Regions from separate parts of the Streptomyces sp. NPDC101776 genome, predicted to be linked through region 3. Evidence: riboswitches for the same ligand, from Rfam matches in the RefSeq annotation. Region 3 holds a riboswitch; each other region holds the start of a gene.
What was found. Region 3 has a riboswitch for cyclic di-AMP ahead of ACIRRY_RS24480 (NlpC/P60 family protein). Riboswitches for the same ligand answer to the same signal wherever they lie in the genome.
Positions count from the first base shown of each region.

Region 1: another riboswitch for cyclic di-AMP. It lies ahead of ACIRRY_RS34470 (transglycosylase family protein); the one in region 3 lies ahead of ACIRRY_RS24480 (NlpC/P60 family protein).
Region 2: another riboswitch for cyclic di-AMP. It lies ahead of ACIRRY_RS31860 (M23 family metallopeptidase); the one in region 3 lies ahead of ACIRRY_RS24480 (NlpC/P60 family protein).
Region 4: another riboswitch for cyclic di-AMP. It lies ahead of ACIRRY_RS02870 (peptidoglycan DD-metalloendopeptidase family protein); the one in region 3 lies ahead of ACIRRY_RS24480 (NlpC/P60 family protein).

Region 1 is NZ_JBIWMV010000014.1:181,657-188,916, forward strand. Features, by position in the region: gene ACIRRY_RS34455 (tetratricopeptide repeat protein) at 1-695, shown strand, start outside; gene ACIRRY_RS34460 (cytochrome P450) at 692-1,984, shown strand; gene ACIRRY_RS34465 (transglycosylase family protein) at 2,186-3,169, shown strand; cyclic di-AMP (ydaO/yuaA leader) riboswitch at 3,363-3,535, shown strand; gene ACIRRY_RS34470 (transglycosylase family protein) at 3,545-4,249, shown strand; gene eno (phosphopyruvate hydratase) at 4,542-5,828, shown strand; gene ACIRRY_RS34480 (septum formation initiator family protein) at 5,936-6,412, shown strand; gene ACIRRY_RS34485 (DUF501 domain-containing protein) at 6,448-7,086, shown strand; gene ACIRRY_RS34490 (exopolyphosphatase) at 7,083-7,260, shown strand, end outside.
Region 2 is NZ_JBIWMV010000012.1:172,673-179,932, forward strand. Features, by position in the region: gene ACIRRY_RS31845 (GNAT family N-acetyltransferase) at 82-2,889, opposite strand; gene ACIRRY_RS31850 (HPr family phosphocarrier protein) at 3,079-3,360, shown strand; gene ACIRRY_RS31855 (GntR family transcriptional regulator) at 3,522-4,217, opposite strand; gene ACIRRY_RS31860 (M23 family metallopeptidase) at 4,406-5,161, opposite strand; cyclic di-AMP (ydaO/yuaA leader) riboswitch at 5,175-5,332, opposite strand; gene ACIRRY_RS31865 (M16 family metallopeptidase) at 5,534-6,922, opposite strand; gene ACIRRY_RS31870 (M16 family metallopeptidase) at 6,919-7,260, opposite strand, start outside.
Region 3 is NZ_JBIWMV010000007.1:387,524-394,783, reverse strand. Features, by position in the region: gene ACIRRY_RS24490 (glyceraldehyde-3-phosphate dehydrogenase) at 1-674, shown strand, start outside; gene ACIRRY_RS24485 (DUF1996 domain-containing protein) at 756-2,855, opposite strand; cyclic di-AMP (ydaO/yuaA leader) riboswitch at 3,202-3,374, shown strand; gene ACIRRY_RS24480 (NlpC/P60 family protein) at 3,383-5,044, shown strand; gene ACIRRY_RS24475 (hypothetical protein) at 5,247-5,705, shown strand; gene ACIRRY_RS24470 (endonuclease/exonuclease/phosphatase family protein) at 5,707-6,567, opposite strand; gene ACIRRY_RS24465 (GtrA family protein) at 6,735-7,260, shown strand, end outside.
Region 4 is NZ_JBIWMV010000001.1:657,991-665,250, forward strand. Features, by position in the region: gene ACIRRY_RS02865 (alpha-galactosidase) at 1-1,797, shown strand, start outside; cyclic di-AMP (ydaO/yuaA leader) riboswitch at 2,103-2,261, shown strand; gene ACIRRY_RS02870 (peptidoglycan DD-metalloendopeptidase family protein) at 2,266-3,207, shown strand; gene ACIRRY_RS02875 (SGNH/GDSL hydrolase family protein) at 3,399-4,184, shown strand; gene ACIRRY_RS02880 (TetR/AcrR family transcriptional regulator) at 4,471-5,064, opposite strand; gene ACIRRY_RS02885 (Glu/Leu/Phe/Val dehydrogenase dimerization domain-containing protein) at 5,130-6,308, opposite strand; gene ACIRRY_RS02890 (MBL fold metallo-hydrolase) at 6,550-7,260, shown strand, end outside.

The DNA of each region.
Region 1 (7,260 bases), on a different contig from region 3:
GCGGTGACACCGCGGAGGCCATGCCGTATCTGGAACAGGCTGCCGACACCGGCGCCCCCTGGGCCGCCGCCACCCTCGGCAGCCTTCTCCGCGATCGCGCCGAGACCTGGCTGCGTACGGCCGCCGAAGCAGGCAATGCAGCGGCCGCACACGAACTCGGCGACATGCTGGTCGGCACCGGCCGCGAGGACGAGGCGCTCCGCTGGTACCGCAGGTCCGCGGCAGCGGGCCGTCGCGAGGTGGCCGCGAGTCTCGGCACACTGCTCAGGAACTGGCGGGACCCGGAGGCGGACAGCTGGCTGCGCTACGCGGCCGCGTGGGGCGATGCGCGCGCCGCCGGCGAACTGGGCATTCAACTCTCGCAGGAGCCGGGGGCGGACGAGGCCGAGATGGATCGCTTTCTCCAGCAGGCGGTGGACGGCGGAGACGCGAACGCGGCGCACAACCTCGGGGCGCGGTTTGAAGACCTGGGCCGGTTCGACGAGGCGATGGCGATGTATCACCAGGGCCTCCGAGGGGGCATCGCCGGCGCGCAGGAGTCCATCGGGTATCTGCTGCGGAAGCAGGGCAAGTTCGCCGAATCCGAGGAATGGCTCCGCAGAGCCGCCGTCGCGAGGCCCGTCGGCCTCCCCGCCACCCTCCCTTCACCACCCGAGGGCGGTCCCACCCCCACTCCGGATACCGTCAAGAAGTGACCGATCAGCCGCGCCCGCACTCCACCGCCCCGGACCTCTTCACCTGGGAATTCGCCACCGACCCCTACCCCACCTACGCCTGGCTCCGCGAGCACGCCCCCGTGCACAGAACGCGCCTCCCCAGCGGAGTGGAGGCCTGGCTGGTCACCCGGTACGCCGATGCCAAGCAGGCGCTCGCCGATCCGCGGCTCTCCAAGAACCCCGCGCATCACGACGGGTCGGCGGACGCCAAGGGCAAGACCGGGATCCCGGGTGAGCGCAAGGCCGAGTTGATGACGCATCTGCTCAACATCGACCCGCCGGACCACACCCGCCTGCGCCGACTGGTCAGCAAGGCGTTCACACCCCGGCGCGTGGCCGAATTCGCGCCCCGGGTCCAGGAGTTGACGAACGATCTGATCGACCGGTTCGTCGCCGACGGCTCCGCCGACCTCATCCACGACTTCGCCTTCCCGCTCCCCATCTACGCCATCTGCGATCTGCTCGGCGTCCCGCGCGAGGACCAGGACGACTTCCGGGACTGGGCGGGCATGATGATCCGTCATGGCGGCGGCCCGCGCGGCGGGGTCGCCCGGTCCGTCAAGAAGATGCGCGGCTATCTCGCCGAACTCATCCACCGCAAGCGCGAGGCCCTCCCCGACACCCCGGACCCGCTCCCCGACGAGGACCTCATCTCCGGTCTCATCCGCGCCTCCGACCAGGGCGAGCACCTCACCGAGAACGAGGCCGCGGCGATGGCCTTCATCCTGCTCTTCGCCGGCTTCGAGACGACTGTCAACCTCATCGGCAACGGCACGTACGCCCTCCTCACCCACCCCGAGCAGCGCGCCCGCCTGGAGAAGTCCCTGGCCGCGGGGGAGCACGGCCTCCTGGAGACCGGCGTGGAGGAACTCCTGCGCTACGACGGCCCGGTGGAGCTCGCCACCTGGCGCTTCGCCACCCGCCCGCTCACCCTCGGCGGGCAGGACATCGCGGCCGGCGACCCCGTGCTCGTCGTGCTGGCCGCCGCGGACCGAGATCCGGAGCGGTTCGCCGACCCCGACGTCCTCGATCTCGGGCGGCGTGACAATCAACACCTCGGCTACGGCCACGGCATCCACTACTGCCTCGGCGCCCCGCTCGCCCGACTGGAGGGCCAGACCGCGCTCGCCACCCTCCTCACCCGCCTCCCCGACCTGCAACTCGCCGCGGACCCGGCCGACTTGCGCTGGCGCGGTGGCCTCATCATGCGCGGACTGCGCACCCTGCCCGTGGAGTTCACCCCCCGAGCGGCCACTCCAACTCCCTAGAACCAGCCCCAGATCAGGACCCAACGGGTCATCTCGCCACGTAAACCCAAACATGACAGTTCTTCAACTCTGTGATCTTCACGTGATCTGCGTGGCATTAACTTGTGACAAGTGATCGACTGCGGCTACGTTCACGTACCAGCGCGGCGCCCCGCACCACCCGTCGCGCGATCCCCCCGCCGTCACGCGAAAGGCCTCCGCATGCTCTCCGGGAACGGTCGTCACCGTCGCCCCCGTCAGGCTCCGGCTCTCCTCGTCGCGGCCGGGGTGACCGGCTCCGCCATCGCCATTCCACTCCTCGGCGCCGCCGCCGCGAACGCGGCCGACGGCACCACCTGGGACAAGGTCGCCGAGTGCGAGAGCGGCGGCTCCTGGAGCGAGAACGACGGCAACGGCTATTACGGCGGGCTCCAGATGTCCCAGGACGAGTGGGACAAGTACGGCGGCCTCGACTACGCCCCGAGCGCCGACCTGGCCAGCCGCTCCCAGCAGATAGCCGTCGCCGAGAAGGTCCTCGACGACAAGGGCACCTCCGCCTGGACCACCTGTGCGCTGATCGCCGGCCTCACCACGGACTCGGGTTCGACGAACGTCGACACCGGCCTCGCGAGCGACTCGCCGTCGGCCGGCGCGACGGACCCCTCCGACTCCGGATCCGGCTCGGGTTCGTCGGACTCGTCGGCTTCCTCCGGGTTGTCCGACTCCGGCACCACGGACTCGACTTCATCTGATTCATCCGATTCGTCCGCCGGCTCCGGTGATGACTCGTCGAGCAGTCCCTCGCCCACCGCGACGGACAACCCCGCCAAGTCCGACAAGTCCACCACTCCTTCGACCGGCAACAGCTCGGTCGCCACCTCTCCAAAACTCGACGAATCGGACAACTCGGCCCAGGCGGTGGGCAAGTCGAGCCTCGTCGACACCGGTGCGCTCGACGATTCCACGAGTGACGCGAGTGAGGCGAGTGGCGGCAAGCATCGCGGGGCGAGTGCCGAGGAGAGCGTGACGGCGCAGACGTACACCGTCCGCGCCGGCGACTCCCTCGCGTCGATCGCGAACTCCCTTGGCTTCGACGGCGGATGGCGCGCGCTCTACGACGAGAACAAAAAGGTGATAGGCGCCGATCCGACCCAGATCGCCGCCGGTCAGACCTTGGACGTCGGTACGGAAGCGGACGAAAAGTAGCAAGAGAACAGCGGGAGTTCGCGTCACGCTTCGCGCTGAATGTCCGCTTTGGTGAAAGTGTGGGATGAGTCTCAGAAGCCCTGATCGTCTTTGAAATCCCGTGGGTTCCCTGTCTACGGTCGAGGCCGCTCGTCACCACGAGCCCCGGCTGCCGCACACGCCGAGTCCTGCCAGCGGCCTCCGGGAACAGTCGTCGCGTCAAGCGCCGTAGGCAGGAGCGGGGGACCCAAGGTAAGTGCCGGGCCCGGGAGTCGAGAGACACCGGAACCGGCTTGGGGTTAAGTCGCGCACCGAGAGGTGTGCGGCCGGGCAACTCACACGGCCCGAACCCGACAGCTCACCTCGTAGGCGTCGGTGAGGGGATTGGGATCTTCCATGCTGTTTTCCAGCAAGGGCAAGCACCGCCGTCCGACAGTTCTTCAGCGGTCTACCCGCGTCGCCACGCTCGCCGGCGTGACCGGTGTCGCCATCGCCGCCCCGCTCATGGCGACCGGCAGCGCCTCCGCCGCCACCGCCTCCGAGTGGGACACGGTCGCCAGCTGCGAGTCCGGCGGCAACTGGTCCATCAATACCGGCAACGGCTACTACGGCGGTCTGCAGTTCTCCGCCTCGACGTGGGCCGCGTACGGCGGCACCGCCTACGCCTCCACCGCGAACCAGGCCTCCAAGTCCCAGCAGATAGCCGTGGCCGAGAAGGTTCTCGCGGCCCAGGGCAAGGGTGCCTGGCCCACCTGCGGCACCGGCCTGTCGGGCGCCGCCTACTCCGGCGGCAGCAGCTCCTCCAGCTCCTCGAACAGCAGCAGCTCGTCGAGCAAGAGCACCACCGAGCGCTCCACCACCGACACCACCGCCTCCCGCTCCGCCGAGCGCCCGGCCGCCAAGAAGACCGTCACCACCCCGACCGGCACGAAGGTCAAGAAGGGTGACGGCGAGTACAAGGTCGTCAAGGGCGACACCCTCAGCTCCATCGCCGAGAAGCACAAGGTGAAGGGCGGCTGGCAGCAGCTGTTCAAGCTGAACAAGAGCATCATCGACGACGCCGACTTCATCTACCCGGGTCAGCAGCTCCACCTTAAGTAGCACTCAGCTGAACCACAGCGCCCTCACATCCGTGGACCGCACCATGGAGACCTCGTGAGGGTCACCCCCGTCCCCCACGGGCTCCCCGCTCCGGTGCGTGTTCCCCCGTACGCACCGGAGCGGGGCTTTTTGTGTCCCCTTCAGGGAACCTTTTTGTTCCGTTCGGAAACAATTTACTCTCGGTTCTGTCCATCAGGCGGCCGACCGGATGGCCAATCGCCCCGAGCCGGTTAGGCTCGTCTCGCAGAGCCGCTGCGGTGTTGCCGTAGCCGCGTCAGACCCCAAGAAGGAGATGCTCGTGCCGTCCATCGACGTCGTCGTAGCCCGGGAAATCCTGGACTCCCGAGGCAACCCCACGGTCGAGGTCGAGGTCGGCCTCGACGACGGCAGCACGGGTCGTGCCGCCGTTCCGTCCGGCGCCTCCACGGGCGCCTTCGAAGCCATCGAACTGCGTGACGGCGACCCCAACCGCTACGGCGGCAAGGGTGTCGAGAAGGCCGTACTCGCCGTCATCGAGCAGATCGGCCCGGAGCTCGTCGGCTACGACGCCACCGAGCAGCGCCTGATCGACCAGGCGATGTTCGACCTGGACGCCACCGACAACAAGGGCTCGCTCGGCGCCAACGCCATCCTCGGCGTCTCCCTCGCCGTCGCGCACGCCGCGTCCGAGGCCAGCGACCTGCCCCTCTTCCGCTACCTCGGCGGTCCGAACGCGCACCTGCTGCCCGTTCCGATGATGAACATCCTCAACGGCGGCTCGCACGCCGACTCGAACGTGGACATCCAGGAGTTCATGATCGCCCCGATCGGCGCGGAGTCCTTCTCCGAGGCGCTGCGCTGGGGCGCCGAGGTCTACCACACCCTCAAGAAGGTGCTGAAGACCAAGGGCCTGTCCACCGGCCTCGGCGACGAGGGCGGCTTCGCCCCGAACCTGGAGTCCAACCGCGCCGCCCTCGACCTCATCATCGAGGCCATCAAGCAGGCCGGTTACATCCCCGGCGAGCAGATCGGGCTCGCGCTCGACGTCGCCGCGTCCGAGTTCTACAAGGACGGCAAGTACGAGTTCGAGGGCAAGTCCCGCTCGGCCGCCGAGATGACCGAGTACTACGAGGAGCTCGTGGCGGCCTACCCGCTCGTCTCCATCGAGGACCCGCTGTACGAGGACGACTGGGCCGGCTGGAAGGTCATCACCGACCGCATCGGCGACAAGGTCCAGATCGTCGGCGACGACCTCTTCGTCACCAACCCCGAGCGCCTCGCCCGCGGCATCGAGGAGGGCACCGCGAACGCCCTGCTCGTCAAGGTGAACCAGATCGGCTCGCTGACCGAGACCCTGGACGCCGTCGAGATGGCCCAGCGCAACGGCTTCAAGTGCATGATGTCCCACCGCTCCGGCGAGACCGAGGACACCACCATCGCCGACCTCGCCGTCGCGGTGAACTGCGGCCAGATCAAGACCGGCGCCCCGGCCCGCTCGGACCGCGTCGCCAAGTACAACCAGCTCCTGCGCATCGAGGAGATCCTCGACGACGCGGCGGAGTACGCGGGCCGCAGCGCCTTCCCGCGCTTCAAGGGCTGAGACCCAGGGTTCCACCGGGTCAATCCTTAGCCAGTCGTACGTACGTCCCCGCACCCGGTCCCGTACCGTGTACGGGGACGTACGCACGTGTGAAGGGGAGGCGGGACATGGCCGTGAAGGACCGGGACCGGTTCTCCACCGCGACCAGGCTCAAGCTGCTCGGCGAGCAGACGGCGGCCCGTGTCTACCGCTCCCAGACCAAGCGGCAGGCCCGCCGCTCCCGGCTCACCGGCCGGGCGGCCCTCCTCGCCCTGGTGCTGTGCTCGCTGATCGTGGCGCTGGCGTACCCGATAAGGCAGTACGTCTCCCAGCGCGCCGAGATCTCCGACCTGGAGCGGCAGCAGGACCAGGCCCGGCAGCGCGTCGAGCAGCTCCGCGACCTCAAGGCACGCTGGCAGGACGACGCGTACGCGGAACAGCAGATCCGGCAGCGGCTGCACTATGTGATGCCCGGGGAGACGGGCTACATCGTGATCGACCCGGACGCGGCGAAGCAGTCACGCGCCGAACTGGGCGCCGCCGACCGCCCCTGGTACGCGAACGTGTGGGACGGCGTCGACAAGTCCGACGCCTCCGACCGGTGAACCGACAGACACTTCAGAGAGACTTTCGTACAGGCATGCAAACGCCCCCGCCGCCCACCCCGCGCACCGAGCCCACCGACGCCGACGTCGCGGCCTTCCAGCAGCAACTCGGGCGCCCGCCGCGCGGGTTGCGCGCGATCGCGCACCGTTGCCCGTGCGGACAGCCGGACGTGGTGGAGACGGCCCCCCGCCTCCCCGACGGCACGCCCTTCCCGACGACGTACTACCTCACGTGCCCGCGCGCCGCCTCGGCGATCGGCACGTTGGAGGCGAACGGCGTGATGAAGGAGATGACGGCCCGTCTGGAGACGGACCCCGAACTGGCCGCCGCGTACCGCGCCGCCCACGAGGACTACATCGCCCGCCGGGACGCCATCGAGGTCCTGGAGGGCTTCCCGAGCGCGGGCGGCATGCCGGACCGGGTGAAGTGCCTGCACGTACTGGTCGGCCACTCGCTGGCCGCCGGCCCGGGAGTCAACCCGCTGGGCGACGAGGCCCTCGCGATGCTGCCGGAGTGGTGGGCGAAGGGCCCGTGCGTGTCCGTGCCCGGGGTGCCGCCGACCGGCGAGGGCTGGGAGACCGTGACGTCCGAGGACGGCAACGGCTACTTCTCGTTCAAGCCGGTCGAGAAGCCCGTCGAGGAGCCCTCCGAGTCGAAGGGGGACGACCAGTGACCCGGGTCGCCGCCATCGACTGCGGTACGAACTCGATCCGCCTCCTCGTCGCCGACGTCACCCCTGCGACCGGTGAACTCGTCGACCTGGACCGGCGGATGACGATCGTCCGGCTCGGCCAGGGCGTGGACAGGACCGGCCGGCTGGCCCCCGAAGCACTGGAGCGCACCTTCG
Region 2 (7,260 bases), on a different contig from region 3:
GACCACTGACTGCGAGGCACCGCTCAGGACGGTCCGATCCCACCTGTCTCAGTGGGCGGTCGGCACACGGTCGACGCCCGGTCAGTACACGGGAAGCGTCCTCGGGCCGAGGTCGTCCCGGACGGGCGGCGGGGCCACGCGCACGGAGGCGCCGAGCACGCTCAGGCCGTGCGCGGCCACGACGACCGGCTCCAGGGCCACGGCGACGACCTCGGGATGGTCGTCGACCAGCCGCGACACCCGCAGCATCAGCTCCTCCAGGGCAGGCGTGTCGACCGGCGTCGAACCGCGCCAGCCGAACAGGAGCGGCGCCGTCCGGATCGACCGGATCAGCGAGGCGGCCTCCCGGTCCGTGACCGGAATCAGCCGGTGCGCGGTGTCCCCGAGCAACTGCGAGGCGGCTCCGGCGAGTCCGAACGACAGCACGGCCCCCGCCGCCGGATCGATGACGGCCCGTACGACGGTGTCGACCCCGCGCGGCGCCATCCGCTGCACCACCGGCCGCAGCTCCTCGGGCGTCCCGAACAACTCGCCCAACTCGGCGTACGCCCGCAGCAGTTGGTCCTCGTCGGCGAGATCCAGTCGTACGCCGCCCAGGTCGGCCCGGTGTCGCAGGTGCGGGGCGGTGGCCTTCAGGGCGACCGGGTAGCCGAGGGTGCGGGCGGCCTCGGCGGCGTCTTCGGGGGTGGGGGCGGGCAGCGCGCGGTGGACGTCGACGCCGTACTTGCCGAGCAGGTCGCACGTCTCGTCGACGCCGAGCGTGAGGCCCTGCCCGCGCGCGAGGAGCCCGCCGATCAGCCCGGCGGCGCCCTTCTCGTCGATGTCCTCGTACTCGGGCACCCGGCCGGGGTCGACGGCCTCGCGCCGCCACTGCGCGTACTTCACGGCTTCGGCGAGGGCCCGGACGGCGCGCTCGGCGGCGGGGTAGGCGGGGATGAGGCCGGCCCCTTCGGGGGCCTGCGCTGCGGTGGGCGGTCGCTCCGCGGGGCGCTGGGGGTCCCCGCGCTTCGAAACAGCCTGGGGTGCCGTGCTCATCGCGGCCGACAACGCCTCGGCGAGCCCTCCGAGTTCCACATGCACCACCAGCACGGGCTTCCCGGGGACCTCCTCGGCGGCCGACCGCAACGCCTCCGCCAAGGCCGCGTCCTCCGCCGGGCCCTCTCCCACCGCCGGTATCGCCGTCACGACCACCGCGTCGCACGTCTCGTCGGCCAACGCCTCCGACAGGGCCCGGTGGAAGTCCGCCGCCGTCGCCGCCGTGGTCAGGTCCAGCGGAACGAGCGGCCGCAGCCCCTCGGAGAGGCACGCGTCGTAGGTCAGCAGCCCCAGTGACTCGGAATTGCCCAGGATCGCCACCCGTGCCCCGCCGGGCAACGGCTGGCGCGCGAGCAGCAGCCCCGTGTCGACCAGTTCGGTGATCGTCTCGACACGGATCACGCCGGCCTGGCGCAGCAGCGCGGACACGGTCGCGTGCGGCAGGCGCGTCGCGCGTACGGCGTGTCCCTGAGGGGCGGATCCCGCGCCCTGGACCACGACCAGCGGCTTCGCCGCCGCGGTGCGCCGGGCGAGGCGGGTGAACTTGCGGGGGTTGCCGATGGACTCCAGGTACATGAGGGCGACGTCGGTGTCGGGATCGTCGTACCAGTACTGAAGGACGTCGTTGCCGGACACGTCCGCGCGGTTGCCGGACGACACGAACGTGGAGACGCCGGTGACGCCGGTGACCCCGCCGCCGCGCCGGTGCAGCCGGGAGAGCAGGGCGATACCGATGGCGCCGGACTGCGCGAACAGGCCGATGCGTCCGGGGCGGGGCATCTCGGGGGCGAGGGACGCGTTCAGCCGTACGTCGGCGGCGGTGTTGATGACCCCGAAGGCGTTCGGTCCGATGATGCGCATGCCGTACGTGCGCGCGTGGCGCACGAGTTCGCGCTGGCGCTCGCGTCCCTCGGGGCCGCTCTCGGCGTATCCGGCGGTGACCACGACGAGCCCCTGCACCCCGTGCTCGCCGCACTCGGTGACGACTTCGGGGACGTGCTCGACCGGAACGGCGACGACCACGAGGTCCACGGGGCCGTCGATGTCGCGCACCGAGCGGTACGCCGGCACCCCGTCGAGGTCCTTCTGCTCCTCGGGGAGTGCCTTGTTCACGGCGTACAGGCTGCCGGTGAACCCGGCGTCCCTGATGTTGTCGAGAACGCTGCGGCCCACCCCTCCAGGGGTACGCCCCACACCGACGACGGCGACCGAGCCGGGCACCAACAGCCGTCGCACGGACCGCGCTTCGGCGCGCTGCTCCCGCGCGCGCTGCACGGCGAGGGACCGATCCGTGGGTTCGAGGTCAAACTCCAGGCGTACGACGCCGTCCTCGAAGCTGCGCTTCTGGGTGTAGCCGGCGTCCGTGAACACCTTGATCATCTTGTTGTTGGCGGGCAGCACCTCGGCGGCGAAGCGGCGGATGCCGCGCTCGCGGGCGACGGCCGCGATGTGCTCCAGGAGGGCGGAGGCGACGCCCCTCCCCTGGTGCGCGTCCTGCACCAGGAAGGCGACCTCGGCCTCGTCGGCGGGGGCGGAGGCGGCACGCCCGTCGGCACTAATGCGGTCATAGCGTACGGTGGCGATGAACTCGCCGCCGACGGTGGCCGCGAGTCCCACCCGGTCCACAAAGTCGTGGTGCGTGAAGCGGTGGACATCCTTGGCGGACAGGCGAGGATACGGCGCGAAGAAGCGGTAGTACTTCGACTCGTCGGAGACCTGCTCGTAGAAGCTGACCAGGCGCTCGGCGTCGTCGGCGGTGATGGGCCTGACGCGCGCGGTACCCCCGTCGCGCAGCACCACGTCGGCTTCCCAGTGGGCGGGGTACTCGTGCCGGTCCGACGAGGTCTGCTGCATGGGGCCCAGCGTACGGCTCGCGTCCGACATCAGCGCGAGGCAGTCTGTGGGTGAAAAGCAGCGAGGCGAAGTCGGGCCGAGGCCGCGGTCCGACGACTCGCTCCGGACGGTCCACGGGACCGGTCCGGGCTCGCTTCACGTGTGGGAAACTGGTCTAGACAACCCTGAGACTCTGAAGGGCAGCATCACATGGCTGAGCGCCGCGTCAACGTCGGCTGGGCGGAGGGCCTTCACGCCCGCCCCGCCTCCATCTTCGTCCGGGCCACCACGGCCTCGGGTATCCCCGTGACGATCGCCAAGGCCGACGGCAACCCCGTCAACGCGGCCTCCATGCTCGCGGTGCTGGGCCTGGGCGCCCAGGGCGGCGAGGAGATCGTCCTCGCGTCGGACGCCGAGGGCGCGGACGCGGCCCTCGACCGACTGGCGAAACTGGTCGCGGAGGGTCTCGAGGAACTCCCCGAGACTGTCTGAACAACCCGCAATTGATGGTTGCGGTGATTTCGCCGCAAAACCGATGTGCCGCAACCTCGAAGGGCTCGCCCGAATTACCGGGCGAGCCCTTCGCAATTCCATTTGCGGGCAGCAGAAATAATCCCCCGCGAATTATCCTCTCTTTGTATACGGCGCCCGTGTTAATGCCGCAGACCCGACATGTTTACGGGAGGTTGCGAAGTCCTCACACGGTCCGCGCCGCCCGCCCCGCCGGGAAATCGCAGCCGGTGCGCGGTGCCGGCCCGCTCGGTGTGCAGGGCGGTGATCGCCCGCGCGCGCTCGCTGTCGCCGCGCGCCACCGCGTCCACGATGGCCCCGTGCTCGGCCCAGGACTCGACGGGGTTGGCCGGTGCGTCGACCGCGTACATCCAGGCGATCTTGTGCCGCAGCTGGGTCAGCATCGAGGTCAGCGCGGGGCTCCCGGAGGCCTGTGCCAGCGTCTCGTGGAACCAGCTGCCCAGGGAGCGCAGATCCTCGCTGTTGCCCCGCCTGGCGCGCTCCTGGCCCAGCCTGACGAGGCCGCGCAGCACCTTCAGGTGGGCCTCGGTGCGCCGCTGGGCGGCCCGCGAGGCACCGAGCGGCTCCAACAGCATCCGCATCTCCAGCAGGTCGGCGGCCTCCTGCTCGGTCGGTTCCGCGACGCACGCGCCCGCGTGCCGCCGGGTCACGACGAACCCCTCGGCCTCCAGCGTGCGCAGGGCCTCCCGCACGGGGACGCGCGAGACGCCGTACCGGCGCGCGAGGAGTTCCTCGGTGAGCCTGCCGCCGCGCTCGTAGACACCGGCGACGATGTCGTCCCGGATCGCCGTGCATACCGAGTGCGCCGGAATACGCATGTCCGACCTCCGCCTTAATCCCCGTGAAACGTCGACGATTGACGTGTGTTCCGTGACTCTATTGCAATGAGCGGGAATTTCCGATGGCGGGCCGGAATCCATGGATATTTTTTGGACAGGTGGGCTCCGGAAACGCCGAAAGCCCCGGCCGGGCGGGCTGGGGCTTCAGGAAGTGCGGCGCCGTGTCGTCAGACGTTCACGCCGTGCTTGCGGAGGTAGGCGACGGGGTCGACGTCCGAGCCGTACTCGGCGGTCGTGCGGGCCTCGAAGTGGAGGTGCGGTCCGGTGACGTTGCCGGTCGCCCCGGAGAGGCCGATCTGCTGGCCCGGGGTGACCGTCTGGCCGACCGAGACACCGATGGACGACAGGTGGCCGTACATGGTGTACATGCCGTCGGCCATCTTGATCACGACCTCGTTGCCGTACGAACCTCCCCAGCCGGCCTCGACGACGGTGCCGGAGCCCACCGCGTGCACGGAGGTGCCGGTCGAGGCGTGGAAGTCGATGCCGGTGTGGGCACCGGAGGACCACAGGGAGCCGCCGGTCTTGTAGCCGGTGGACACATAGGAGCCGGCGACCGGCGCGACGAAGGTGTTGAGCCTCTTGCGCTCGGCCTCGCGGGCGGCGCGCACCTCGGCCTCGCGGGCCGCCTTGGCCTGTGCGGCGGCCTTGGCGCGGGCGGTCTCCCTGGCCTGCTGCTCGGCGGCGGCCTCCCGCTGTGCGGCGGCCTGGGCGTCGATCTTCTCGGCCACGGAGTCGTTGATGGCGACGACGGGGGTGAGGCCGGTCTGTTCGGGGGCGGGCTCCGCGGCGAACGCCGGGGCGGCGGCCAGGGTGCCTACGACGCCGGAGGTGGCGAGAGCCGCGACACTCGCGGCACGAACGGTGGTGCGGTGGGTCCGGCTCGGGCGACGGTGCTTCCCGGTGGCGCGGGTGAACGCCATGAAGTGGCTGGTCCTTTCCTTCCTTCTCGCCTACCGGGTTAGCTGACGGGTTCGGAGCAGGAAGGTCTCCTACGGACTCCCTCGCGGTGCGCGGGCGTCCGATTCACCCCAGGGACGTGGGTCCCCGGCTCCCCTGGCTCGCGCCGTACGGGGACTCGGCGATGACTGTCCGGTGCCACGAGTGCGGCGCGGTGCCTGACGGACAGCCGGGTTGACGCTAAAGGGGGCCACTTTCAATCCCCAAACGGATCACGGTTTTTGTTGCACATGCCACAGGGCAGACAGGCAACCTCTCCCCCAATTCGGACAATAGGGAGCCCTGGTGACGCTTCAGTCACCAGGGCTCCCCACGCGCGTGTGCAGCTACCGCGTCTACTCCGCCGGAACGACGGTCACTTCGCCGATACCGAGGGCCTCCACGGGCTCCTTGATCTGCTCCGCGTCGCCTACGAGGATCGTCACCAGACGGTCCACCGGGAAGGCGTTCACGACCGCCGCGGTGGCCTCCACGGTGCCGGTCGCGGCGAGTTGCTGGTAGAGCGTCGCCTGGTAGTCGTCAGGCAGGTGCTGCTCGACCTGGTCGGCCAGCGTGCTCGCGACGGCCGCGGCGGTCTCGTACTTGAGCGGCGCCACCCCGACGAGGTTCTGTACGGCGATGTCCCGCTCGGCGTCCGTGAGTCCGCCCTCGGCGAGCTTGCGGAGCACCGTCCACAGGTCGTCGAGCGCGGGACCGGTGTTCGGGGTGTCCACGGAGCCGCTGATGGCGAGCATCGACGCGCCCGTGCCGTCCGGTGCCGAACGCAGCACCTGGCCGAACGCCCGCACACCGTAGGTGTAGCCCTTCTCCTCGCGCAGGACACGGTCCAGGCGGGAGGTGAGGGTGCCGCCCAGGCAGTACGTGCCGAGCACCTGCGCGGGCCACACGCGGTCGTGCCGGTCGGATCCGACGCGGCCGATGAGCAGCTGCGTCTGGACGGCGCCGGGACGGTGCACGATCACGACCCGCCCGGTGTCGTCGGCGGTCACCGGCGGCACGGGGCGTGGCTGCGCGGTGGAGCCCGTCCACGAGCCCAGGGTGTCCGCGAGCAGCGCGTCCAGGTCGATGCCGGTGAGGTCGCCGACGACCACTGCGGTGGCCGTGGCGGGGCGGACGTGCCGTTCGTAGAAGGCGCGTACGGCTCCGGAGTCGATCTTCTGGACGGTCTCCTCGGTGCCCTGGCGCGGGCGCGACATGCGCGAGGTCGCCGGGAACAGCTCCTTGGAGAGCTGCTTGGCCGCGCGGCGGGACGGGTTGGCCGTCTCGTGCGGGATCTCGTCGAGGCGGTTGCGGACCAGCCGCTCGACCTCGCTGTCCGCGAAGGCGGGCGCCCTGAGGGCGTCGGACAGCAGACCGAGCCCCTTGGCCAGGCGCGAGGCCGGGACCTCCAGGCTCAGGCGCAGCCCGGGGTGGTCGGCGTGCGCGTCGAGGGTGGCGCCGGAGCGCTCCAGCTCCGCGGCGAACTCCTCGGCGGAGTGCTTGTCGGTGCCCTCGGAGAAGGCACGCGCGGTGATCGTGGCGACACCGTCCAGGCCGGCAGGCTCAGCGTCCAGGGGCGCGTCCAGGAGCACCTCTACGGCGACGACCTGCTGGCCGGGGCGGTGGCAGCGCAGCACGGTCAGGCCGTTGCCGAGCGTCCCGCGCTCGGGCGCCGGGAAGGCCCAGGGCCTGGCCTCGCCGGCCTGGGGCTGCGGGTGGAACTCCATCGTGGCGAGCTCGGTCACTTGGCCGCCTCCTCGTTCTCGTCGGTGGCCTCGGCCGCTGCTTCGTCGGCGGCGGCTGCGTCGTCGTCATCGTCTTCGTCCGCGATCGGCTCGTAGACGAGCACCGCGCGGTTGTCGGGGCGCAGACGGGCCTTGGCGGCCTCCTGGACCTCCTCCGCCGTCACGTCGAGGACGCGCTGCACGGCGGTCAGGGCGAGCTGCGGGTCGCCGAACAGGACGGCGTACCGGCACAGTTCGTCCGCACGGCCCGCGACCGTGCCCAGCCGGTCCAGCCACTCGCGCTCCAACTGGGCCTGGGCGCGCTCCATTTCCTCGGCCGTGGGGCCCTCCGCGGCGAA
Region 3 (7,260 bases):
CCGCGCCCGGCAAGGGCGACGTCCCCAACATCGTGCACGGCGTCAACCACGACACCATCAAGCCGGACGAGCAGATCCTGTCCTGCGCGTCCTGCACCACCAACGCGATCGTGCCGCCGCTGAAGGCGATGGCCGACGAGTACGGTGTGCTGCGCGGCCATGTGGAGACCGTCCACTCGTTCACCAACGACCAGAACCTGCTGGACAATTACCACAAGGCCGACCGCCGCGGCCGTTCCGCGCCGCTGAACATGGTGATCACCGAGACCGGTGCCGCCTCCGCCGTCGCCAAGGCCCTGCCCGACCTCAAGGCGCCGATCACCGGCAGCTCGATCCGCGTCCCGGTGCCGGACGTGTCGATCGCCATCCTCAGCCTGCGGCTCGGCCGCGAGACCACCCGCGCCGAGGTCCTCGACCACCTCCGCGAGGTCTCGCTGACGTCCCCGCTGAAACGGCAGATCGACTTCACCACCGCTCCCGACGCCGTGTCGAGCGACTTCATGGGCTCACGGCACGCCTCGATCATCGACGCGGGCGCCACCAAGGTCGACGGCGACAACGCGATCCTCTACCTCTGGTACGACAACGAGTTCGGCTACTCCTGCCAGGTCGTCCGGGTCGTCCAGCACGTCTCCGGGGTCGAGTACCCGACGTATCCCGCACCGGCGGTCTGACCCGGCGCGTCGAACGCACGACGGCCCGGCCGCCCCCAACTGCGGGCGGCCGGGCCGTCGTTGTCACCGACGTGCGGCGTGTCAGCGAGTACTGCGCTTGCCTCGGTACAGCACCACGAACCCGGCGACGAGCAGCAGCGCGCCGGCCACGGCGGGCCACAGATTCGCGCCGGTCTCCGCCAGTCCGCCCTGAGCCTGCGGCTGGTTCGGGCCTACGGCCGCGTAACTCTCCCCGCCCGAGGACGAGTCGGGCGGCGTCGCCGCGGGGGTGCCGACCTGGCCGCCCGCGTTGTCGTTCGAACTCCCCTGCGTCTCCGACGACTTGGACCCTTCGGTCTTCGTGTCGGCCTTGGGGACCGACACGGCGGTCGTCAGATCACCGGGGTCGGTGGTCTGGGTGTCGGTGGGCTCGGGGTCGTCGGCCCCGGTGTCCGGCGCGCTCGTCGCGGGATCCGCGGAGGGCTGGTCACCGGAGTTGCCCCCGTTGCCGCCGTTCCCTCCGTTGCCGCCATTCCCCTCGTCGCCGCCGTTGCCGGCGTTCCCGCCGGGCTCGTCGGACGCGGTGTCGGTGGGCGCCGCCGTAGCGGTGTCGGTCGCCGTCGGGGACGCCGTCGGCTCACCCGAGCCGCCACCCGCACCCTGGCCGCCGCCAGAACCGCCACCCGAACCGCCGCCGTTGCCCGAACCGTCACCCGAACCCGGGTCGTTGTCCGTGCCGGCGCCGCACTTCTCGCCGTTGTTGATGCAGTTGACCATGTCCTTCATCAGGCCCTCGTCGAAGACGTTGATGAAGTCGCCGTGGTCCGTGACGGGCTTGTGCTGCTGCTCGGGGAAGGAGTCCACCGCGAACAGCGGGGTCGTCTTCCCGCCGTCCTGGAGGCTCGGCGCGTCGACGTCGTAGACGATCCGCTGCACCAGTTGCGGGATGGCCTCGAAGCCTGCCGGGCAGGTGCCGTCGGCGGCCTCGAAGGCCACGTGGGTGCGGTGGTTGGCGCTGTCGATGTTGCGGCCGTCCCAGCAGCTCTGGAACTTGAAGGTGCGCACCACGTCACTGCCCGCCGGGCACAGCGGGTACTTGTCCTTGAGCTGGCGATCCTCGAACCCGGTGCAGCTCCAGGAGGCGTTGGCGTTGGCGGGGCCGTTCACGAAGGCCTTGGCGTCGCCGGTGATGATGCGTAGCAGGCGCGGCATCGCGACGACCTTGCTCTGCGGGTTGCCGACGAAGGTCAGCGTGGCCGCCTTCGCGGTCACGATCTGACCGGAGTTGCCCTCGGTGCCACCGCCGGGCTTGTCGGCGTCCTGCTCCTGCTTGCCGTTCTGCAGGCGCAACACGGGCCAGTAGTAGGTGGACTTGTCGCCCGGGTTCTCACAGCTCGTGTCGGCGTTCGCCAAGTCCTGGTCGCTGGCGAAGGCGTTGTTGGACTGGTTGCCGATGTAGTCGTGGAAGTGGTGGGCGCCGTTGGTGACGCCGGGGGCGACGATCACGTTGTCGGAGTTGAACAGGCCGTTCTCGTTCACCCCGCAGGCGGTGACGAACGTGCCGCGGGAGGCATTGGCCTGTTCCTGCGGAGCGTTCACGTTGGGCTGTACGGAGGTGATGTCCGCGTAGTCCGAGGCGACGGGCCCGTTGGTGGACTGCTGGTTCCCCTGCTGCTGGCCCTGGCCGTCGCCCTGCTGATCCTGGCCGCCTTGGTCCTGGCCGCCCTGGTCGTCACTGCCCTGGTCGTCGCCGCTGCCGTTCTGGTCACCGTTCGTGGGGGCGATCAGCGTGCAGCCGGCGAGCGCGTCGAGTCCCTCCGGGCGGTCGCCGACCCGTGCGATGGCGTCGCCGATCCGCCCGAGGGTCGCGGCCCGCTTCTCCTTCAACGGATTCATGATCGCGTTGTCGGCGAAGGAGGCGTCCTGGCGTATGGACTCCGTCGAGTCCTTCAGTTTCTGGTAGGCCTCGGTTATCTGCTGGTCCAGAAGCGCGAGTTGGTTGTCGACCTCGGTCTTGGCCTCGTCGGGGACCGTCGTCAACTGGGTGCCCACGTCCGGGCAGTCGATCGTCGCGCCGTCCGACGCCGCGTCCGGAGTGCCCTGCTGGACCGAGTCATCGCCCCAACCGCCTTCGGACGCCGACGCGTAGACGTTCGCCGCCACCAGTCCTCCGCCGCCCAGCATCAGGGCGACTGCTGCCATCGTCGCGCGTCGTGCGCCCGTGGGGCGTCTGCGCGTGTTGCGTGCCAAGGAAGTTGCTCCTACACGTATCGGTCGGCCCGGATCGTCCCGGCATGGAAATCCCCCGACCTAATACGGAACCGGACCGCGATGTGTTCAACCGTCCCGAAAATTCATAGCGACCTCATATGGATCATCCGACCCGGCGGGCCCATGAACCCTCGACGCACCAGGTGAAGTGCCTGAGGGAGGTAAAGGTCACAAAAACGTATCGGACATATCGCGCTTCAACCTTCACACGAGGCACACACGTTGGCTAAGTTGGCGCTCAGGCCGTACGACCTACTCCGGCGATCAGCGCCGGGCCGCGCGGCTTGCGCCGAGTCCGGTGTGTCGCTTGCGGCAACCGGAGCCGGGGACCCAACCGACTTGGGGTGAATCGGCCCAACTGTCCTTCCGGACAAGGGCCGTAGGGCAAACCTTCCGTGATCGCCGCCCGAACCCGACAGCTAACTCGGTAGGCGCGATACGGAAGGAGCACGTCTGCCATGCCGGCAGAACGAGGTACGCGCACCGGAGGCAGTGGCCCCACCGTGGAAGACCGACCCAGCCGTGACGAAGTCCAGCGGCGGATCAACTCCCTTTACGACAGGGCCGAGACGGCCACCGGGAACTACAACGCCACGCGTGCGATGTCCGGGAAACCGCGCAAGCGCGTCGAGTCCCGCCCCAGTGCGCCGCGTCCCTCCGACCCCGCGATCGATGCCGTCACCCGGCAGTTGTTCGACCGCGCCCGCGCTCAGGTGGGCCCGACCGTACCGGCGATCCTGCCGCCCGGCAGGACTCCCGCCCGCCCGGCGGCGTCCCGGCCCGAGCGGTCCGAGCGACGCCCCGAGGCCGAGGGCGCCGGCCGCGCACTCGAAGCGCAGCCCGGCCGCGCCGTGGCCGAACTGACCGCGGGGACCACAGCCGCACCGGAGCTCGCCGCGCCGCAACTCACGTCCCCTGTGGCGGAGTTGACGGCAGGGCCGATCGCCGCGCTGCCTCCCGCCGTACCGCAGGCACCGCAGCAGCCGCAGCTGGCTCAGGTCCAGATGCCTCAGATGCCTCAGGCGACCGTTCTCGACCTGCCGCCCGTGCCGGCCATCGAGGTGCCGCCCACGCCCGTCGTGGCGCCACAGCAGTTCGCCCCCGTGGCCGCCCCGGCGCCGGTCTTCGACCCGCTCACCGCGAGTCTGGACCTGCTCCCCTACATCGCCGCACCGCGCACCGACTCCGCCCCGGCGGGCGCCACTTGGCCGCCCCCGGAGACGGCCTGGCCCACCCCGGAGGCCACCTGGTCCACCGGACAGGTCCCCATGGCGACCGAGCAGCAGATGTGGTCGACCGGGCAGATACCCGTGGTGGCCGAGCAACCGGCTTGGTCCACCGGTCAGTTCCCGGTGGCGGCCGAGCAACCAGCCTGGTCCACCGGTCAGTTCCCGGTGGCGGCCGAGCAACCGGCTTGGCCGACCGGGCAGTTCCCCGCGGTGACCGAGCAACCGGCCTGGTCCACGGGCCAGTTCCCCGCCGTCACCGAGCAGCAGACCTGGTCCACCGGACAGATTCCGATGGTGCCCCAGCAGCCCGCCGGCCAGACCGCCTGGTATACCACGCCGGAACCGGACTGGCGCCCGCCGCAACAGGAGTGGCAGCCGCCCGCACCGGCCCCCGAGGTCTCCTTCGCAGCGGCCCCGGCCGTCGCCCCCCAGCTCGCGCCGCCCGTCGTTCCGGCCATGGCACCGGAGATCATCCTCCCCACGGCCCCGGCCATGAGCCCGATGACCACCACGGCCGCACCGGACGCCGGCACCAGCAAGACCGCCACCGCGCTCGCCTTCGCCCGTACGCAGATCGGCAAGCCGTGCCTGTGGGGCGCCGCGGGACCGGACGCCTACGACTGCTCCAGCCTCACCCAGGCCGCCTGGAAGGCCGCGGGAGTCCTCCTCCCCCGCACCGCCCAGGAACAGTCCGGTGCGGGCACGCTCGTCCCGCTCACGGACATCCGCGCCGGCGATCTGATCTTCTTCTACGACAGCATCGACCACGTCGGCCTCTACACCGGCAACGGCCTGATGATCCACGCGCCGAGCCCGGGCACGCCGATACGCGAGGAGTCGATCTTCTACGCGGGTGCCGCCGCCATCAGGGGCGCCGTACGGCCCGCCTGATCCGGTCGGGGCCGGGCATTTCCCGGCCCCGACCGCACACCTCGGGACACTCCCGGCCAACCGCGTCGTCGACCCGTACGAGTGGTGCATCCTGGGGCACGGTCGTAGCGTCGGGAGAGACACGACGACCGCGCCCCGGCAGGCGGGCCACCGCCGGTGCGGGTGCGGGGCGACGAGGACGAACAGGCGGCCGGGAGCGGACATGTACAAACACACCATGGTGGGCGTCGTCACGCTCTGTGCCGCCGCCCTGCTCGGGCCGGCCGTCGCGACTTCGTCGGCGGCCCCGGCCACCGCGCCGACGACCGCCCACCGGCAGCTCCAGGACCCCGTGCTGGTCGACTGTCTGTGGCATCCCGAGGTGCGCCCCACCGACTTCATGCTCGCGTGCGGCGACGGCAACAGCCGCCTCACATCGCTGCGTTGGACGGAGTGGAACGCCAACTCCGCGACGGCCACGGGCGTCAACGTGGTGAACGACTGCAAACCCTATTGCGCGGTGGGCAAGTTCCACTCGTTCCCGGTGACCGTCCGGCTCGACTCCACGCAGACCTGGAAGCGGCATCCGCAGGTGCGGCAGTACGGCGAGATCACCCTGACGTACACCGGCGCGCGACCGGACAAGTTCCAGCACACCGTGACCTACCCCCTGTGGAACTGAGTCAGAGCGACAGTTCCACCACCAGCGGCCGGTGATCGGAGATCTCCGTCCGCGGCGCGCCCACCGTCCCCACGGCACCCTCGCCGAGCCCCGACGTCATGATGTGGTCGAGCTGGACGAGCGGCCGGTGCGACGGGAAAGTCGCCCCTCGGGCCGAACTCCGCCAGCCGCGCGGCGCGGTGGCGTTCAGGGTGAGCCGGGGAAGGGCGCCGAAGAGGTTGAAGTCGCCCATCAGCACCCGGGGTTGGGGCAGATCGGCGATCCAGCGGCGCACGGTGCGGAGTTGGCCGATGTTCCAGCCCGGCACGAACGAGAGATGCACGGCGACGACGGTGAACGGGCCCCGCGGACCTTCCAGTACGGCGGCCAGGGCGGCCCGGGCCTGATCCCGGGCCAGCACCGGTGCGGCCCGCCCGGCGACCCGCAACGGCATGCCGAAGGGCGCCGCCGGGAGCCGTAGCGCCCGCCACTCGTGGACCGGGAGCCTGGACAGCAACGCCAGCCCGTGCGAAGGGACTTCGGGCCGCCCGGCACCGGGGCCGTAGACGCGCATCCCGGGTTCGGCCGGGTCGAGGACCCAGCCCCGGCCCGGTACGGAACGGCAGTGCAGCGCCGTCGCGTAGCGCCAGTCGCGGGCGCCCATCGCACCGGCGGCGACCGCGGCCTGATCGACACCGCCCGACCGCTCCTGGAGACAGTCGATCTCCTGGAGCGCCACCACATCGGCGTCCAGGGACGCGACGGCCTCGGCGAGGGGCGCCGAGGGATCGCCGGGGGCAGCGGGCTTCGGGCGGCCGTCCGGCTGGATCTCCCGACCGTGCAGCACGTTGAACGTCGCGCATCTCACCAGTAAGTCACCCATGATCAGCGCGCATTGTACGGAGTCCGCCTGTGGGAGGGGCTTCGCGGGCTCCCCCACTCCGAAAATGTACTTGCGTAACTCAAGCAATACGCTATAGTTGAGTAAGTCAAGCAAACTTACGCGGCCGCATCACAGGGGCGCAGCGTACGGAGCGGATGGAGACCGCCATGGACGACGCGCCCCGGACCCCGGCCGCCCCCGGTCCGCTCGCCTCCTTCGCCCGGTTCGTGGCGCTGGGCGGCGGTGTCGGGCTCCTCTCCAGCGGCGCCGTGGCCCTGCTGGCCGAGCAGGTGCCCTGGGCGCTGGCGAACGCGCTGATCACCGTCGTCTCCACCCTCCTGTGCACGGAACTGCACGCCCGCTTCACCTTCGGGTCGGGCCGGTCCGCCGGATGGCGCCAGCACTGGCAGTCGGCGGGCTCGGCAGCGGCGGCCTACGTGGTGACCTGCGCCGCGATGCTCGTTCTGCACCTGGTGCAGTCGTCGCCCGGGATGCTGACCGAGCAGTTCGTCTACCTCGGTGCTTCGGGGCTCGCCGGTCTCGCCCGCTTCCTGCTGCTGCGCCTGTACGTCTTCGCCACCGGACGCGACCGGGCGACCGTGCCGGAGCAGAAGAGCGCGAGCGGGACGGTGTTCTCGCCGGTGCCGGTTCCGGTGCGGACGAACGCCCCGCGCCCCGCGAGGACGTCCACGG
Region 4 (7,260 bases), on a different contig from region 3:
TGGACCTTCGAGCGGTACGACACCGAGGGCGACGAACTGCGGCTCCGCTTCCGGGACACCGGCCTTGCGATCACGCTGCACTACCGGACGCGCGGCGACGTCGTAGAGCGCTGGACGAGCCTCGACAACGACGGGGACGAGCCGTTGGAGCTGCTGCGCGCCGACTCCGGTGTGTGGACGCTGCCCGAGCGTGAGGGGTGGCGGCTGTCGCAGTTGCACGGGCGGTGGGCCGCCGAGTCGCGGCTGGTGCGTTCCGAGCTCACCTACGGTGAGAAGGTCATCGGCAGCCGGCGCGGTCACACCGGGCATCAGCATCTGCCCTGGGTGGCCCTCGACATCGACGCCACCGAGGAGCGCGGCGAGGTCTACGGCTGTGCCCTCGGCTGGTCGGGGTCCTGGCGGCTGGCCGTGGCCCAACTCCCGGACGCGCGCGTGCAGATCACCGGCGGTGCCGGGTACGACGACTCCGGGCTGCTGCTCCTGGCGCCGGGCGAGTCCTACACGACCCCCCTCTTCGCGGGGCTGTGGAGCGACGGCGGCTACGGCGGCGCCAGCCGCACCTGGCACACGTACCAGCGGACGTACGTCATCCCGGACGCGGACCAGGACCGGCCGGTGCTCTACAACTCCTGGGAGGCCACCCAGTTCGACATCTCCGAGGAGCAGCAGGAGACGCTCGCGCAGCGCGCGGCGGCGGTCGGGGTCGAGCTGTTCGTGGTCGACGACGGCTGGTTCGGCGCCCGCACCAGCGACCGTGCCGGGCTCGGTGACTGGACCCCCAACCCGGACCGTTTCCCGGCGGGTCTCAAGCCGCTCGCCGACCGTGTGCACGCGCTGGGCATGCAGTTCGGCATCTGGGTCGAGCCCGAGATGATCAACCCGGACAGCGACCTGTACCGCGCGCACCCCGACTGGGTGCAGTTCCAACCGGGACGAAAGCGGACGGAGTTCCGCAATCAGCTCGTCCTCAACCTGGCCCGCGAGGACGTTCAGGAGTACCTCTGGGAGCAGCTCGACGGGCTGCTCTCCAGTGCCCCGATCGACTACGTGAAGTGGGACTTCAACCGCTGCTTCACCGACGCGGGCTGGCCCGGCGACGCCTATCCGCAGCGTCTCTGGGTCGACCATGTGCGGGCCCTGTACGCCCTGTTGGACCGGTTGCGGGAAGCTCACCCGGGCGTGGCCTTCGAGTCCTGCTCGGGCGGTGGCGGCCGGATCGACCTCGGCATCATGAGCCGTACGGACCAGGTGTGGACCTCGGACAACACCGACCCGCTCGACCGGCTCGCCATCCAGCACGGCTTCAGCCAGATCCACCCCGCGCGCGTGATGGCCGCCTGGGTCACCGACAGCCCGAACACTCAACTCAACGACCGGGTCAGCAGCCTGCGTTTCCGGTTCGTGAGTTCCATGGCCGGGGTGCTCGGTGTGGGTGGCGACCTCTCGGAGTGGACCGACGAGGACCTCACCGAGGCCCGCCGCTGGGTCGACCTCTACAAGGAGATCCGGCCGCTCGTGCAGCACGGCGACCTCCACCGGCTGCGCGCGCCGAGCGGCGGACTGAGCGCCGTGCAGTACGTGCGCGGCGACGAGACCGTCGTCCTCGCCCTCCTCCAGGCGCAGCACTACGGAGAGCCCCTGTCGGCGCTCCGGCTGCGCGGGCTCGACCCGACAGCATCGTACGAATGCCTCGAAACGGGTGAAGTCCACAGGGGTGCGGTCCTGTTGCACCACGGGCTGCGTACTGGGCTGCGCGGTGACCTCGATGCGACGGTTATCCGGCTGCGTCGCATCTGAGCCTTCTGTCCTAATTGCAGCCTTCGTGCCAACTCGCTCTGGAATAAAGGAACCTGAGGGGAACGCACGTGATCAGCGTCATATTCGTGACCGTACGTCGTTCGTCATGTTCACGTAATTGGCGTGCTTTTGCAGGGGAATTGAGGGGTTGAGTCCGGTGGGAATTCACGGAGGGTGACTGTAAATTCCCACAGGGGATCACAAGGAACGCATATCCGTGGAACCTCCTGCTTGTCCCTTTGCGTCTTCCTCGCTTACGTTCGCCACCAATCCGGACGGACGCCCAATCCTGCCGCCGACCGGACTCCGCACACCCACCCGTATGCGGCAGGAGCGGGGGACCCACAGGTAAGACGCCTGTTCCGGTCTCCGGAACGGGCTTGGGGTTAAGCCGCGACCAGCGCGCGGCCGGGCATCTCCAGCCCGCACCCGACAGCTCACCCCGCAGGCGCCGGAGAGGAATTCGTCATGCCCGCCAAGGGTAAGCACCGCCGTCCGAAGTCCCAGCGTTTCTCCCGCTCGATAGCCGTGGCCGGAACGGGCGGCGCGGCACTCGCCCTTCCGCTCATGGGGGCGACCGGCGCTCATGCCGCCACCACGACTTCCGTTCCGGAAAAGGCCGTTCAGTCGGTTCCGGCGACTGAGAAGACGGTGACGCAGAAGGCGGCGACCGCCAAGACCGAGGGCGTCAAGACGTACTCGGTGAAGGCCGGCGACTGGCTCGCGAAGATCGCCGAGGAGCAGGACGTCACCGGCGGCTGGAAGAAGATCTACCAGGACAACCGCGAGGCCATCGGCGGCGATCCGTCGCTGATCCACCCGGGCCTGAAGCTCTCCCTCGGCAAGAAGGCCGCGACGGGCACGAGCACGGGCACCGGCGCGGACACGGGTACGAGCACGACCAAGTCGTCCGGTTCGTCCTCCAGTTCGTCTTCTTCGTCTTCGTCGAAGAAGACGACCGCCACCCAGAGCGACGACAGCACCAGCACGAGCACCTCCAGCGGCTACACCCTCCCCGTGACCGGCGGCACGATCGGCACCGGCTACCACGTCGCGGGCAGCATGTGGTCCAGCGGCTACCACACCGGTGTCGACTTCGTCGTCCCGACCGGCACCACCATCAAGGCGGTCGCCGCGGGCACGGTCGTCTCGGCGGCCTACGACGGCGCCTACGGCAACGAGGTCGTGATCCGGCACGCGGACGGCGAGTACTCGCAGTACGCCCACATGTCGCAGCTGTCCGTCTCGGCCGGCCAGACCGTGACCGAGGGCCAGCAGATCGGCCTCTCCGGCGCGACCGGCAACGTGACCGGCCCGCACCTGCACTTCGAGATCCGGACGACGCCGTACTACGGCTCGGACGTGGACCCGGTCGCCTACCTGCGCTCGCACGGCGTCACCGTCGGCTGACCTCTCGGAACCCCGGTCAGGGCAGTTCCCGGCGTGAACGCCCCTGATCAGGGGCTTATTCCGACTTTGGACAACACTTTACAAGTGGCTTATCTCACCGCCCGTCAACCCCATATTACGATCGCGTAGGTCACACTCCAGGGTGAATTATGGTTGCCGTGGCTAACGATTCGAAGAGTGACAACAGATCAGTGATCGGGTCGTACGTGGCGGTGGGGGACAGCTTCACCGAGGGCGTCGGCGATCCTGGGCCCGACGGGGCGATGGTCGGCTGGGCCGACCGGTTCGCGGTACTGCTCGCGGACCGGCGGCCCGAGGGCGACTTCGAGTACACCAACCTCGCGGTGCGCGGGAAGCTGCTCGACCAGATCGTGGCCGACCAGCTCACCCGGGCCAAGGAGATCGCCCCCGACCTGGTCTCCCTGGCCGCGGGCGGCAACGACATCATCCGTCCGGGCACCGACCCCGACGAGGTCGCCGAGCGCTTCGAGCGCGCGGTCGCCGACCTCACCGCCGCCGTCGGCACCGTCATGGTGACGACCGGCTTCGACACCCGCAACGTGCCCGTGCTCAAGCACCTTCGCGGCAAGATCGCCACCTACAACGGACATGTGCGGGCCATCGCCGACCGCTACGGCTGTCCGGTGCTCGACCTGTGGTCCCTGAAGACGGTCCAGGACCGGCGGGCCTGGGACGGCGACCGGCTCCACCTCTCTCCCGAGGGGCACACGCGCGTGGCGCTCCGCGCCGGCCAGGTCCTCGGTGTCGAGATCCCGGCCGACCCGGACCAGCCCTGGCCGCCGCTGCCCCCGCGCGGCACGCTCGACATCCGGCGCGACGACGTCCACTGGGCACGCGAGTACCTGGTGCCGTGGATCGGCCGCCGGCTGCGGGGCGAGTCCTCCGGGGACCATGCGGAGGCGAAGGGCGCGTTGTCGCCGGACGACATCAAGATGCGGATCGACTGGGTGGCTTGACGGGGCGTGAGGCTCCGCCGGGTGAAGGGCCCGCGGGGTGGCGGGTGCGGCCGCGGAACCGGGGGGCCGGTGAGGTGACCGCGCGGGAGCGGTGAACGGCTATGGGTGGGCCGGGGTGGTGACATGTCCCCGAACCGTCCCCCTGTCCCCGGCTGCCGGAAAAACCTCCTTCGCGTGCCCGCGCCTGTCCGCGTGCCCGCAGCGTAGCCCCGCGCCGAGGTCCACGACCTCGCCGTCACGGGTACCACGGTCTGCGAACTGAACCGAGTGCCTACGGAGGGACGGCTCAGGACGCCGTCAACGCGGCCCGGTCCAGGCCCAGTTCGCGGGCCAGGGCCTCGTCGACCCACTCCAGGGCCCGCGCCCGCGACACCGCTCCCGCGTACGCCGTCATCTGTACGGCGAGTCCGTCGAGGAGCGCCGTGAGGCGCAGGGCGGTGGTGGCCGGGTCCGGGCAGTGGAACTCGCCCGCGGTCACCCCCTCGGCGACGACCTCCGCGAGCGCCCGCTTCCACTGCCGGTCGAGATCCCGGGTGACGTCCAGGAGGGCGGGCTCACGCAGCGCCGCCGCCCAGCCCTCGATCCACAGCCGCCAGCCCTTGGCCTGCCCGGTCGGCGCGTACCAGCGCACCGCCGCCCGCAGCCGGCGCAGCGCGGTCGTACGGCGGCCGAGCAGCTTGCGCAGATGCGCGAGATCGTCCTCCGCGGCGAAGGTGAACGCGGCGGCGACCAGTTTCTCCTTGGTCGAGAAGTGATAGAGCACCAGCGCGTTGCTCACCCCGAGCGCCGAGGCCACGTCGGCGATCCTGACCGCCGCCACACCCCGCGCCTCGATCTGCTCGACGGCGGCCCGCAGCAACTCCGCACGCCGCTCCGCCACGCCCAACCGCACTCTCGCCACGTGATCACCCTATTCCGTGGTCCACGAAGGTGTTGCCCGGTGCCTCACCGGTACCAGCCGAACCGCTCCGCGATGACCGGCAGCCGGTCCGCGACGATGGCGTGCGCGGCGGCGCGCGGGGTCGTGCCGTCGGCCTCCGCGCGGGCCAGCATCAGGTCGATCAGGGAGCGCATCGAACGCCGGGTGTGGGCGAACGCCTCGTCCGCGTCCGCGCCGATGTCGCCGAACAGGGTCCACCACCACCAGGCGTTCGTCCCGGAGTTCACGACCACGTCGGGCAGTACGACGACTCCGCGCGCGGACAGCAGTTCCTCCGCCTCGGGGAGGACGGGCATGTTGGCCGCCTCGACGATCCAGCGGGCGCCGATCCCCTGCTGGTTCGTGGTGTCGATCGCGTACGACACCGCCGCCGGGACCAGCACCTCCGCCTCGACGGACAGCCAGTCCTCGCCGGGGAGTTCGAGGTCGCCGGGGCGCAGCGCGGAACGGTCCACGGCGCCGTACCCGTCCCGGGCCGCGAGCAGCGCGTCCACGTCGAGTCCGGCCGGGTTCGCGATCGTCCCCTTCAGGTCGGCGACGGCGACGATCGTCAGCCCCGCGCGCGTGAGGAACCGCGCCGTGGCCCCGCCCATGGTGCCCAGACCCTGCACGGAGACCCGCGTCCCCGCGTACGGCACGTCCGCCCGGTCCAGCGCCGCGAGCACCGACTCGGCGACCCCGCAGCCGCCGACCAGCTCGTCGAGACCGATGCCGTCCACGTCGACCGCGAAGGCGTCCGCGAGCCGCCGCCGGGCCGCCTTCTCGTCGTCGAGCAGCGGATACACGGCCTGGATCGACGACACGAGCCCGGCCTCGGCGACGGCCCGGTCGACCAGGTCCTGGGTCAGCCCGAGGTCCTCACCCGTCGTCCAGAAGCTCTCGATGTACGGCCGCATGGCGCGCAGGTAGCGCACGAGGACGTCGTACGCCCCCGGGTCCTGGGGATCGCAGTCGATGCCGCCCTTGGCGCCGCCCAGGGGGACGTAGCGGCCCTCCGGGTCGTAGTGCAGCGCCTCTTTCATGGTCATGCCGCGGGCGAGCCCCGCCACCTCGTCGAGTGTGCAGCCCGGCCGCATCCGCAGTCCGCCGCTGGACACCCCGCGCACTAGCCGGTCGACGACCAGGAAGCCCTGGCGGCCGGTGACGTGATCGGTCCAGGTGAGCGACATCAGGGGGGCGGTCATGGGGACTCCTCGCGGCATCGGCCGGCAGGCCAAGTACTGAACGGCGAGTCAGTATCGGGAGTGGTGTCGGGTCCTGTCAACGGAAGGGCCGCCGGACGCTCGGATCCCGCTGCGCCGGGTCGACCTTCGGCGCGGAACTTTGGTCTTTCCTTGGAAAGCGGGCTCCGTGACGCCGACGCACCGGCGTTGTCACAGGGGTCGACCATAATGGAAAGCCTGAACGACCCGACCTGGAGGCATCGTGACCGGATTCCGTACGCTGAGCTCCGGGCTCCGCGCGCTGCAGCCCGCTGCCTTCGGCGTGGACCCGAGCGGCGAGCGCCTGGCGCGCATTCGCAGATCACCCCACTTCAAGGACGGGGTCTTCCAGAACCCCGGGGGCAATACGAACGTCCGCCCGTCCGGCGGCACGATGCGCGAGATGGGCAAGTCCTACCTCGACAAGGAGCAGCGCGCCCGCCGCGCTCCCGAAGGCACGCTCCCGGTGCACGCCACGACCCTCGCCGACCTGGCCAAGCCCGCCGCGACCGGCCTGCGGCTGACCTGGATGGGGCACTCCAGCGTGCTGGCGGAGATCGACGGCCACCGGGTCCTCTTCGACCCGGTCTGGGGCGAGCGCTGCTCCCCGTTCCCGTTCGCCGGACCCAAGCGGCTGCACCCGGCGCCCCTGCCGCTGGCCGCGCTCGGCCCGGTCGACGTAGTGGTCATCTCGCACGACCACTACGACCACCTGGACATGCCCTCGATCAAGGCGCTGGCCGACACGGACACCCTGTTCGCCGTGCCGCTCGGCGTCGGCGCCCACCTGGAGCACTGGGGTGTCTCCCCGGACCGGCTGCGCGAGCTGGACTGGAACGAGGAGACCAAGGTCGGCGGTCTCACTCTGACCGCGACACCGGCCCGCCACTTCTGCGGGCGCGGCCTGCGCAACACCCAGCACACGCTCTGGGCC